Prochlorococcus marinus XMU1406: one gene and its partner. The protein of the gene in region 1 binds, or shares a complex with, the protein of each later gene. Links are inferred from orthologs where the notes say so. Each region holds a gene or a part of one and is shown on either strand. Other genes may lie near its edges.

Region 1 (7,233 bases):
TTGTAGAAGATGGTGATTGGTCTGCAGTTCAATTAAGAAAATCAGTAACAAATGTAAGTAAGAATTTTTTAACTTCATGTCAGTCAATGGAGATGGCTATGGACGCAATCTTTCAATATGGAAGATTATCAGTTGCTGGAGTTTCTGAATTAAGGGGAAATGGTCAATTAATTAAGAAAGATACATTATTGGCATGTGGTTCTTTTAATGAAGACACAGTTACAGATGATCTCGACTTAAGTTTAAGGCTATTATTATCAAAATCTAGAATTGGAATCTTATGGGATCCTCCAGTCATGGAGGAAGCAGTTGAGAATTTAAATGCTTTATTAGCGCAAAGACAAAGATGGGCAGAGGGGGGGTTGCAAAGATTCTTTGATTATGGGGATCAATTACTTACAAATAAAATTGATTATTTGCAAAAATTTGATTTAACTTACTTCTTCATCTTGCAATATGCACTGCCAATCATTACTATTTTTGATTTAGTTCTCAGTATTGCTTTATTAGATTCACCAATTTACTGGCCTATTTCATTCACAGCTTTTATGTTATCTGGAATTGCTTTTTGGTACGGTTCTTCTTGTAAAAGCGAGGTACCCGTATTGCAAACAAGCAACTTTTGGATGGTATTTATATCGGTTTTTTATTTATCACATTGGTTTATAGTAATCCCCTGGGTAACAATAAAGATGTCTATTTTTCCCAAAAAGATACTTTGGCGAAAAACTCTTCATACTGGAGTGTAATTTATTCATCAAGCTCTATAATTTCTCCATTAAAGAAATTTGCTAAGTTTTTCGAACTATCATAATTTTCCTCGTTAGATATTGTTATTGACGAATTAGTTGTTGGTTCTATTTTTTTTATTGGTTTCAAATTCTTTACTTCATTTTGGTTTATTTCTAAAGTGTTTTTTGGGTTACTTTTAGTTAATTTTTTGGTTGAAAAATTAAGTACTATTTCTTCTCCAAATATCTTTTTTACTGTATTTTCAATTATAACTTTTCTGCTTTTTATCATATTTTCCCAGTTTGGAGATAATGCAATTGTTATTTTCTCCGAATCAAAACTTTCAAGTTCGGCTTGTTGTGAAAGTAACATTCTTGTAGATGGTAACTCTAATTTAGAAAGAATCACTTCCCATTTATCTTTTAAATTATTTGGTCCAGGATCATTTTGGGTATTGTCAGAAATATGTTCCATACTTTCTTTTTCAAGAACGTCAAATTCTTCTAATTTTTTGTCTTTTTTTTCAATCAATTTCTCGTGATTTTTCTCCTTTTTAATGCTTGGTTTTTGAATTTCATTAGAAATATTTTCTTTATTAGTCATTGCAATGTTTTCTATGCTTTCACGCTTCTCATCATTAACATTCTTTTTAATTTCTAGCTTGTTTTCAAAATTATTTATCTCTTGATTATCTAGAAGACTAGTTAGATGTATTTCAAACCAAAGCCTTGGATTATCGCTTGTTTTGATTTGATATTCAATATTTCTTAAATTATTATGCCAATTAATTATTGTTGATTTATTTATTATTTTTGAAATTTTATCCAATTCCTCTTGAAATTCATTAGAGGTATAGTAAAGATCTGAATATTTATTGTTTGTAGTGTGCAGTAGTAGATCTCTTGTCATATTTAATAATCCGATAATTATTTGATGGGGTTCATTTCCAGCATCATATAATTTGTTGCAGGTGATAATTAATGACTCTGGATTATTTTCAATCAAGGATTTAATCAGATTTGTTAATTCAATTTCTGATACTTCTCCTAGCAGGTTTTGGATATTATTAATTGTTATACCTTCTGGTAAAAGATTTAGTTGTTCAAGGAGGCTTTGTGCATCTCTCATACCTCCATTAGATCTTTTTGCAATCATTTTTAACGCTTGAACTTCATATTCAATGGATTCTTTTTTGGCTATTTCTGCTAAATGTTGAAAAATGTCACTGGGGCTTATTCTTCTAAAATCAAATTTTTGGCATCTACTTTGTATTGTATTTAATACTCTCTCAGGATTTGTAGTCGCAAGGATAAATACAACTCTTGAGGGCGGTTCTTCAATAGTTTTTAGTAAAGCATTTGAAGCTGCCGTTGAAAGCATATGACATTCATCAATAACGTATACTTTCCATCTTGCTTGAGTTGGTGCAAATCTCGCTCTTTCTATAATTTCTCTTATATTTTCAACTCCTGTATTTGAAGCTGCATCAATCTCTATAATATCTAGAGCGTTCCCATCTGTAATTTGTCTACATAAGTCACATTTACCACAAGGATTTATCGTAGGTTGATCGAACGTCTGACAATTTAATGATTTTGCCAATATTCTTGCACTTGATGTTTTTCCAGTGCCTCTTGGACCATTAAAAAGATATGCAGGAGCAATTTTTTTTGTTAATAGTGCTTGTTTGAGTGTAATGGATATAAATTTTTGCCCAACCAGTTCGTCTAAGTTGTTTGGTCTATATTTTTGATGAAAAGGCTTATGTATATTTGGCATTTATTTTACATTAATTATAAAAATTCGGGATTAAATTTAAAAAATTAAACTCTAATTTTATGCAGACTCTTTAATGATTCTTTTTGATCCTGAAGGTAGTTTAACAATTTTAGATGAGAACAAATTTTCTACCATTTTTTTCGTTACTGTGAATTCTTTTATATTTTCTTCAGAAGGCAAAGTGTACATTATGTCTAGCATTAGTTCCTCAATTATTGATCTTAATGCTCTTGCACCTGTTTTTCTTTTATATGCTTCATTTGCTATCGCTTCAACAGAATCAGGCTCAAAAGATAATTCAACATTATCCATACTGAGCAAAGTTTTGAATTGCTTTACTAATGCATCTCTTGGTTGAGTCAAAATAGATTCTAAAGTTTCTTTAGTAAGACGATCTAATACAGCACAAACTGGAATTCTTCCAATAAATTCTGGAATTAGGCCATATTTCACTAAGTCATCTAATTCTAAATTTTTCAAGGAATCTCTTGGGTCTACGATTTTTTTTGCATCAACTTTGTCATGATCTGAATTGGTCGTAAATCCTATGGAGTGTTTACCCATACGCTTTTGAACGATATCCTCTAAACCTATAAAAGCCCCCCCGCAAATAAATAATATTTGGCTTGTATCGATTTGGATGCAGTCATGATAAGGATGTTTTCTTCCGCCTTGCGGTGGCACATTAGCAATTGTTCCTTCAAGCATTTTTAATAATGCTTGCTGTACACCTTCACCAGAGACATCTCTAGTAATTGAAGGATTTTCGCTTTTTCTTGCAATTTTATCTATTTCATCAATGTAAATTATTCCTTTTTGAGCTAGTTCTACATTCATTTCTGATTTCTGCAGAAGTCTTAAAAGTATATTTTCAACATCCTCCCCAACATATCCAGCTTCTGTCAAAGTCGTTGCATCAGCTACTGCAAAAGGAACATCTAGAAACTCTGCTAAAGTTTGAGCCAATAATGTTTTTCCACTTCCAGTCGGGCCGATGAGTAAAATATTTGATTTTTGTAATTTAGTTGCTTGTGAATCTGTTGAATTGCTATTTTTACTTTCTTCTTTAACTTTCCAAGCTAATCGCTTGTAGTGATTGTATACGGCTACTGATAATATTTTTTTTGCAGATTCTTGTCCAACAACTTGATTATCTAAAAAATTTTTAATTTCTAATGGCTTAGGAATTGAGGTTAATTCTAAAGGAACAGATTTTTTTGGATTATCATTTGGTAATTTCTTTTTAACTTGCGGAGCGTTGTTTGCGTACGCTTGATTATCAAGTAGTTCTTCATCGAGAATTTCATTACAAAGGTCTATGCACTCATCACAGATATAAACCCCAGGGCCAGCTATAAGCTTTCTTACTTGGTCTTGTGATTTCCCGCAAAATGAACATTTAAGATGGGCGTCGAATTTAGCCATCGATTATAAGTTTTAATGTGAAAGGTGTTAAATATTCCCTATTCACTAGGATTGCTTATAAATATCGATTCGTCATCATATTCTTAAAAAATCAGTATTCCTTGTCACTTTTTGATAACTTTATCAATTAATCCATATTCAACTGCTTCTATTGGAGATAAAAAGTAATCTCTTTCTGTATCTTCATTAATTTTATCTAAAGGTTGACCGGTATGTTCTGCTAGAAGCGAATTTAATGTTTTCTTGAGAAAAAGTATTTCTTTAGCTTGTATTTCGATTTCTACTGCTTGACCTTGTGCACCTCCAAGAGGCTGATGAATCATAATCCTAGAATTAGGTAAAGCCAATCTTTTCCCCTTTGCTCCTCCAGAAAGTAGAAATGCCCCCATACTTGCAGCTACTCCAAAGCATATTGTCACTACATCAGGGGATATTTGTTGCATGGTATCGTAGATGGCCATTCCTGCAGTTACTGAGCCTCCAGGGGAATTGATATATATTTGGATGTCTTTTTCGGGATCTTCAGCTTCAAGAAATAATAATTGTGCAACAAGTGAGTCAGATACTTGATCATTAATTCCAGTACCTAAAAAAATTATTCTCTCCCTCAATAGTCTTGAATAAATATCAAAAGCTCTTTCTCCTCTACCTGATTGTTCTATAACGGTAGGAACAGCGGCAATAGTTTTATTATTACTTTCGTAAGAACTTATTGAGCTTTGGATTAAATGTTTTTTTTCTGAGTTCACAAATTAGTTTTAGTCTTATAAGTAATTTAAGGGGTTTTTGTTTAATTAGTAGGAAATTTCATAAATTATTTTTTTTCTTTTTTATTTTGAGTTTTTGTGGCTTTTGTTGTTTTTGTTGAAGTTTTTTTTGTTTTTGTTGTTATGGAGGTTTTGGTTGCTTTAGAAGTTTTTGTAGTTTTTTCTTTTATTTCAGAATTTTCTTCAAGCCAAATTATTAATTTTTCTTTGAGTAAATCGTCACTTATTACTTCTGTTAATTTTTTAATATCTATTTGTTTTGAAGATTGAGAAATAGCATCTTCATAATCTTTCATTTTTAAATCAATTTCATCTTTTTCAACTGTTATTTTTTCTTTTTCAGCTAATGCTTTTAGAGCTAAATTTCTTTGAACATTTTTTTCAGCTTGAGGCCTTGTGGACTCTGCTAATGACTTTACTAATTCCGGAGTGAAAGTAGATTTAACATCAAGACCTTGTTGAGCAAATCTTTGAGCGGTTTGTTCAATATTATTCCTCACTTCTATATCAATCATAGATTTTGGAATTTCAGCAACCAATTCGTTTGTTAAGGCATTTAATAAAGCTTCAATTTTGATATCTTTTTGAGTTTTTTCAAAATTGTCTTTAAGTTGCTTCTCAATATCTTTCTTGAGCTCTTGTAATGATTCTTTGTTGCCAGACTGTTTTGCAAAATCATCATTAAGTTCAGGTAGTTCTTTTTCCTTAAGATCCTCAAGATTTACTTCAAAGATTGCCTCTTGGCCTCTTGAAGCCTCATGAGAATAATCTTCAGGAAATTTAAGGTTAAGTGTTTTAGTATCTCCAATTTTCATCTTTACGATTCCCTCAACGAAACCGGGAATCATTTTGTTCTTTTCTAACTCAAGATCCATTGATTCACTTGTCCCACCATCAATCTCTTTACCAGAATTTTTATATTTTCCTTTGAAACTAACTACAGCAATATCTCCCAATTTTGCTGCTCTATTGGATACTGGAATAATGTTTGCAAACTGACTTCTCGATTTTTCTAGCGCTTCATCTACTGACTTAGGATCAAACTTTGTCTTTGAGATTTCAATACTAAGTCCTTTGGATTTTTTTAGTTTTAATTCGGGGGCAACATCAGTTTGAAGAGTAACCTTAAGTGATTTTTCAGGACTAAACTTTGCGAGTAAAGATTCAAATCCATCTACCAATTCTGGTTCACTTAGTGGCTCTATAGATTTTATTTTTAATGCTTCTTGCCATGATTTATCAATAATTTTTTCTAGAGCAGAAGCATGTAATTGTGTGATGCCAATTCTTTGGATTAAGACTTGTTTAGGAATTTTACCAAGTCTAAATCCCGGAATTTTAGCCGAACGACTGATAGTACTGATTGTCTCATTCACACAAGTTTTGCATGTCTCAGATGGTATTTCTAATTCAAATGCAATTCTACTTTGAGGCAGAGGGGTTGTTTTGACTATTAATGCTTCTTTAGCCATTTTTTTGTAATTATTACTAAAAGCCGAAACTTAATTATTTCACATTATGTGATTTCCTTGAAAGTTATTTTTTTGATAAAGTAAAAAAAATAGTCAATCTATTTATAAAAATCATTTTAAAGTGTGAGACAATCTCCGTTTTTGCCTAATAGGCCATTAAAAGTTGCTGTTTTAGGATCTTCAGGTGCTGTGGGATCTGAATTACTCAAAATTCTTGAACAACGTGATTTCCCAATATCAGAATTGGTCTTGCTTTCATCAGAGCGTTCAGAAGGAAAAAAAATTATTTGGAAAGGTGAAGAATTAGTTACAAAAAAAACAACTAAGGAAGAATTTCTGAATCTTGATTTAGTTTTAGCTTCAGCTGGCGGAAGTATTTCAAAAAAATGGTTGTCTACCATTATGGAACAAAATGCTTTATTGATAGATAATTCCAGTGCTTTCAGATTAGATAAGAATGTACCTCTTGTAGTTCCTGAAGTTAATGCTAGTGACGCACTCAATCATGATGGTGTAATAGCAAATCCAAACTGCACTACGATTTTGTTGACATTAGTTTTAGCTCCGTTAAATAAACTTTCGACTATTCAAAGAGTTGTTGTCTCAACATATCAATCTGTAAGTGGTGCAGGCCAATTGGCTATGGAGGAACTAAAACTTTTAACTGAACAATATCTTCAGGGTAATCCTCAAAAAAGTGAAGTTTTGCCATACTCACTGGCTTTCAATTTGTTTTTACATAATTCACCCATGCTTGCAAATAATTACTGCGAAGAAGAGATGAAAATGGTTAATGAGACCAGGAAAATATTAAATATTACTGATTTAAAGCTTTCTGCTACATGCGTTCGAGTCCCAGTACTTAGAGCACATTCTGAATCGATTAATATTGAATTTGCCGGTCTAGTTGAGCCTAAAAATGCTCTTGAAGAATTAAAAAAATCTCCTGGAATTGAAATTATTGAGGATTACAAAAATAATAGATTTCCTATGCCAAATGACGTTATGGGAAGGGATAATGTTGCTGTTGGCAGGGTAAGAACTGATATAAGTCAGCC
Region 2 (5,635 bases), 140 kb from region 1 along the record:
TTGTGCGCAACATCCCACGTTAGCCATACTTTTAGTTGCTGGATCCCATTTGATAACTCCAAACATAGAATCACTCTCAAGAACAGATTGGAGCATAATCCTATATCTCGATTCAAAAATATGCAAAGGCAATACTTCTTGAGGAAAAAGAACTACTTCTGACAAAGGAAATAAAGGTAATTCCCTTACTGAGAGTTCGCCCATTTAATCGTCATATCATTGCTTTTATATTAATCAATTTAGGGCTATTTCGGGTTTAATTAAAGTTTAACTTCTATATCTACACCACTTGGAAGATCTAGTTTCATTAAAGCATCAATAGTTTTTGCGGAAGGGCTGTAGATATCTATTATTCTTCGATGCGTTCTTGTTTCAAAATGCTCTCTAGAATCTTTATCTACATGTGGTGATCTTAGGACACAATAAATCTTCCTTTTTGTAGGTAAAGGGATTGGTCCTATTGCTGAGGCAGAAGTAGTATCAGCAGTTTGGATTATTTTATCGCAAGATAAATCCAGCATTCTTCTATCAAATGCTTTCAATCTTATTCTTATTTTTTGTTGTGCAATTGATGCGGTCATAGTTTCAAATAACTTCTAGTAAAGGGTCATTAATTAAATGACCCTTATCCATATACCTATATTAGATGATTGAGGTTAAATTTTTAAAATTCAAATATATTATTTGAGTATTTTAGAAACAACTCCAGCACCGATAGTACGTCCACCTTCACGGATTGCAAATCGCATACCTTGTTCAATCGCTACTGGACAGATTAATTCTCCAGTCATCTTGATTCTGTCTCCTGGCATAACCATTTCAACATTAGAACCATCATCAGAAGTAAACGCGGTTATTTGACCTGTAACATCAGTTGTTCTGATATAAAACTGAGGTCTATATCCTGCGAAGAAAGGAGTATGTCTTCCGCCCTCTTCTTTTTTAAGAACATAAACTTCTCCTTCGAACTGGGTATGAGGGGTAATAGATCCTTTCTTAACAAGTACCATTCCTCTCTCAATATCTTCTTTTTGGACACCACGTAAAAGTAAACCTACATTATCGCCAGCCATACCTTCATCAAGAAGTTTACGGAACATTTCAACTCCAGTAACAGTTGTTATTCTTGTGTCTCTTATTCCAACTATTTCTACTTCTTCTCCAACCTTAACTTTACCTCTCTCAATTCTTCCAGTAGCAACAGTTCCTCTACCAGTAATCGAGAAAACGTCTTCAACTGCCATCAAGAATGGTTTGTCAACTTCTCTTTCAGGCTCTGGAATGCTAGCATCAACTGCTTTCATTAATTCTTCAATCTTTGATTCCCAAGTTGAATCTCCTTCAAGAGCTTTTAAACCAGAAACTTGAACTATGGGAATATCATCTCCAGGGAAGTCATAACTATCTAATAGTTCCCTAATTTCCATTTCAACAAGTTCAATAATTTCTTCATCATCGACCATATCGCACTTATTAAGAGCAACTACAAGAGCTGGAACTCCAACCTGTTTAGCTAGAAGAATATGCTCTTTAGTTTGTGCCATTGGGCCATCTGTAGCTGCACAAACTAGAATAGCTCCGTCCATCTGGGCGGCCCCTGTAATCATGTTTTTTACATAATCAGCATGGCCTGGGCAATCGACATGAGCATAATGTCTGCCTTCAGTTTCATACTCGACGTGAGCTGTATTAATTGTAATACCACGCTCTCTTTCTTCGGGAGCACCATCAATGTCTCCATAGTCTTGAGCTTGAGCTTGACCTTTTTTGGCTAATACATTTGTAATAGCAGCAGTTAGTGTTGTTTTTCCATGATCAACATGGCCAATAGTACCTATGTTGACATGTGGTTTGTTCCTTTCGAACTTCTCGCGAGCCATTTTGAATTAAAGAATCGAGGGTTTAAGAGTGTTTTGGTTTAGAGATCAGGAGTTGCCCTGATTCTTGGAAATGATAGCTTCAGCAACATTACGAGGAACTTCCTCATAATTTGCGAACTCCATTGAAAATATACCCCGACCTTGAGTCATTGATCGGAGTTGAGTGGCATAACCGAACATTTCGGCTAAGGGCACTTTGGCCTGTACCTTAGACAATCCGTCATCAACAGACTGTCCTTCTACTTGACCTCTTCTAGAAGAGAGATCACCAATTACAGATCCAAGAAAGTCGTCAGGACTTTCGACCTCAACTTTCATCATAGGCTCTAGGAGGACAGGATTGCATTTTTTAACCCCATCTTTAAAAGCCATGGAACCTGCAATTTTGAAGGCCATTTCAGATGAGTCTACATCGTGGAATGAACCATCGACTAGTGTTACTTTTACATCAATAAGTGGATAACCGGCAAGAACACCGGATTCACAAGTTTCTTTCATCCCATTAGATGCAGGACCTATGTACTCTTTTGGTACAGCTCCGCCAACAATTTTGTTGACAAATTCGAAACCTTTACCAACCTCAGCAGGCTCCATTTCAATTATTACATGACCATATTGACCTTTACCTCCAGTCTGTCTTGCATATTTACCCTCACCTTTAGAACTTGACCTAATAGTTTCTCTGTATGAAACCTGAGGGGCTCCAATATTAGCTTCAACTTTAAATTCCCTTAACATTCTATCAACGAGGATTTCCAGGTGCAGTTCACCCATACCTGCAATAACAGTTTGATTTGTCTCAGGATCTGTACTTACTCTAAAGGTTGGATCTTCTTCAGACAAAGCAACTAAAGCTTTTGATAATTTTTCCATATCCCCTTTGGTTTTTGGCTCTACAGCCACTGAGATAACTGGTTCAGGGATAAACAATGTCTCCAAAACTATGGGATCTTCTGTGTTACAAAGAGTGTCACCTGTTGTTGTGTTCTTAAGACCTAATACAGCTCCTAAATCTCCTGCCCTCAATTCATCTACCTCCTCTCTTTCATCAGCCTTCAGAATTACTAATCTAGAAATTCTCTCTTTAGCGTCTTTTGTAGAATTCATGACATAGCTTCCCTTCGAAAGAACACCTGAATACATCCTTACAAAGGTTAATTTCCCATAAGGATCTGACATCACTTTGAAAGCTAATGCACTGAAAGGAGCATTATCATCTGAAGGCCTGACGTCTTCTTTACCACTGGGTAGAACACCTTGTATTGGTTTCACATCAACTGGAGCTGGCAAGTAATCAACGACAGCATCTAGTACAAGTTGGACACCTTTATTCTTAAAAGCTGAACCACACAGTACAGGGACTAATCCATGTTTTAAAACACCTTCCCTTATACCTTTTTTAAGTTGTTCTTCAGATAATTCTCCTGTATCGAGGAATATTTCAATTAACTCTTCATCATTTTCTGCTACGCTCTCCATCAACTTAAATCTCCACTCAGCAGCCTCTTCCTGCATCTCAGTTGGGATAGGAGCTTCTTCAATATCAGTACCAAGATCATTTTTGTAGAGATAAGCTTTATTAGCAACTAAATCAATAATGCCAGTGAGATCTCCTTCAGCTCCAATTGGTAATTGTATAGGAAATGCATTTGCCTTAAGTCGATCTTTTATCTGCTCATTAACTTTTAAGAAATCTGCTCCAGTTCTGTCCATTTTATTTACAAAAACCATTCTTGGAACAGAGTATCTATCAGCTTGACGCCAAACTGTTTCAGATTGAGGCTGAACTCCTCCAACAGCGCAAAATACAGCAATAACTCCGTCCAAAACTCTCATCGATCTTTCAACTTCAATAGTGAAGTCAACGTGTCCTGGAGTATCGATAATATTGATTCTATGATCTTGCCAACTAGTAGATATTGCAGCAGCTGTAATTGTTATTCCTCTTTCTCTTTCTTGAGCCATCCAATCAGTTACTGCAGCGCCATCATGAACCTCTCCTATTTTGTGGACCACACCTGAATAAAACAAGATTCTTTCAGTTGTTGTTGTCTTCCCTGCATCAATATGAGCGGCTATACCTATGTTCCTTACTCGTTCTAGGGGAAAGTCGCGTGCCAATTTTAAAGCTCCAAATAAAATAAATTTTGATAATTTTAGTTCACCAAAAGCAAACTCTTAATAATAATAAACTACTTGAGTACCTTTTTGACGAAATTAATATCTGTAATGTGCAAAAGCTTTATTAGCTTCAGCCATTTTGTGGGTATCTTCTCTTTTTTTAACAGAACTACCGGTTTCATTTGCAGCGTCCATTAACTCACCAGCAAGTTTTTGAGACATACTTTTGCCATTTCTCGCCCGTGAGAATGTGACAAGCCATCTTAATGCCATAGCTGTACCCCTCTCTTGGCGTACTTCCATAGGCACTTGATATGTGGCACCACCAACCCTTCTAGCTCTTACCTCAACAAGAGGCGTAGCATTTTTAACTGCTGTTTCAAATAATTCAACTGCATTCCCGCCAGTTCTCTCACTTATTAAAGAGAAAGCATCAGACAATATTTTTTGAGCTGTAGATTTTTTTCCATGTTTCATCAATCGAGAAATCATCATAGAAGCTAAACGGCTATTAAATTGAGGATCTGGGAGAACTGGTCTTTTTACTGCTGCATTACGACGTGACATGTTTTTAAAGAGTACTGTTTACAAATTAATCTTTTGGAGCTTTTGCTCCATACTTAGATCTGGATTGACGTCTATCTTTGACTCCAGCCGTATCTAAAGTTCCTCTTATTATATGATATCTAACCCCAGGTAAGTCCTTAACTCTTCCACCCCTAAGAAGTACTACAGAGTGTTCTTGTAAATTATGTCCAATTCCAGGAATATAAGCCGTTACTTCAAAACCAGAAGTTAATCTAACCCTTGCAACTTTTCTAAGAGCTGAATTAGGTTTTTTAGGTGTTGATGTATAAACTCTAGTACATACCCCTCTTCTTTCAGGGCAAGCCTTTAAAGCTGGGGATTTTGTTTTTCTTGTCAGACGTTTTCTTTCTGAACCTATTAATTGTGAGATGGTTGGCATCTATTATATTTTGAAAAAATAAACATTTAAATATCATAACCTTTTACGAGCACCAACTAAAAGTTTTTAAAGATATTTTTCTAAAAATTTGTGAAATTAAAATTCTTTGGTAAATATTCATTATCTTTAGATTTATTTTCGTATTTATTTTTATAATAGGAATACATAAATAACTTATATAGAATTAAATAATCCATGGGAGAGAGTATCAAAAGAATCGTTGGGCCATATCAAGATAGTTATTCCCCAAATGGAATAATTGGTGAAAAAGATGCGTGTGGAGTTGGTTTCATAGCAAATATTAATGGGATAGAAAGCAACTGGATCTTAAAACAATCCCTCAAAGGCCTTAATTGCATGGAGCATAGAGGAGGTTGTGGAGGGGATAGTGACTCAGGAGATGGGGCGGGCATTTTGTGTTCAATCCCATGGAATTACTTAGAAAAAGAAGTTAATTTTGAAAATAAAAAAGACTTTGATAAAGGTTTAGGTATGATTTTTATGCCTAATAAAAAAGAGAAAATTGAAGAATGTAAATCAATATGCGAGGAGGAAGCAGAAAAATTAAGAATCAACAAAACATCTTGGAGAACAGTACCTGTTAATAATGAAATCTTAGGTCCTTTAGCCAAAGCAAATGCTCCATTCATCTGTCAGTGGATTTTAT

The links. Proteins that work in one complex are often made in the same cells at the same time.
Region 2: the proteins of tig (region 1) and rpsG are in contact, whole or in part, in a crystal structure (PDB 3GTY), measured with the Thermotoga maritima proteins. The link is inferred for Prochlorococcus marinus XMU1406 from one-to-one orthologs. Residues at the interface, in WP_004081061.1 of Thermotoga maritima: Glu122, Val124, Val129, Leu130, Tyr133, Glu188, Gly259, Ile262, Tyr263, Glu266, Ser270, Glu273, Gln274, Glu277, Arg308, Gln311, Ile312, Ser315, Tyr316, Glu325, Arg329, Arg336, Leu363, Phe366, Trp367, Arg373, Leu377, Arg381, Leu384, Glu387; in WP_004081843.1 of Thermotoga maritima: Lys34, Lys52, Lys55, Glu59, Arg62, Gln63, Glu66, Asn67, Lys69, Val71, Arg95, Ala109, Lys110, Lys111, Gly112, Arg113, Pro114, Glu117, Glu121, Ile124, Ala125, Tyr127, Asn128, Asn129, Thr130, Gly131, Lys135, Asp139, Arg142, Met143.

The regions. Positions count from the first base shown.
Region 1 is NZ_JAAORG010000003.1:508,029-515,261, reverse strand. Bases 3,964-6,820 are described here. They hold tig (trigger factor), read right to left. Parts: upstream 6,176-6,820; coding sequence 4,751-6,175; downstream 3,964-4,750. Other genes in these bases: HA149_RS09190 (aspartate-semialdehyde dehydrogenase), read left to right, coding at 6,299-6,820; clpP (ATP-dependent Clp endopeptidase proteolytic subunit ClpP), read right to left, coding at 4,041-4,685. Outside these bases: HA149_RS09215 (glycosyltransferase family 2 protein), read left to right, coding at 1-749; HA149_RS09210 (DNA polymerase III subunit gamma/tau), read right to left, coding at 751-2,511; ATP-dependent protease ATP-binding subunit ClpX, read right to left, coding at 2,569-3,936; more of HA149_RS09190, read left to right, coding at 6,821-7,233. UniProt on the Bacillus subtilis protein: Involved in protein export. Acts as a chaperone by maintaining the newly synthesized protein in an open conformation. Functions as a peptidyl-prolyl cis-trans isomerase.
Region 2 is NZ_JAAORG010000003.1:362,508-368,142, forward strand. What follows is about bases 2,834-5,635. They hold rpsG (30S ribosomal protein S7), read right to left. Parts: upstream 4,569-5,635; coding sequence 4,098-4,568; downstream 2,834-4,097. Other genes in these bases: fusA (elongation factor G), read right to left, coding at 2,834-4,001; rpsL (30S ribosomal protein S12), read right to left, coding at 4,594-4,968; gltB (glutamate synthase large subunit), read left to right, coding at 5,164-5,635. In the rest of the region: HA149_RS08385 (LON peptidase substrate-binding domain-containing protein), read right to left, coding at 1-204; rpsJ (30S ribosomal protein S10), read right to left, coding at 261-581; tuf (elongation factor Tu), read right to left, coding at 681-1,880; more of fusA, read right to left, coding at 1,926-2,833.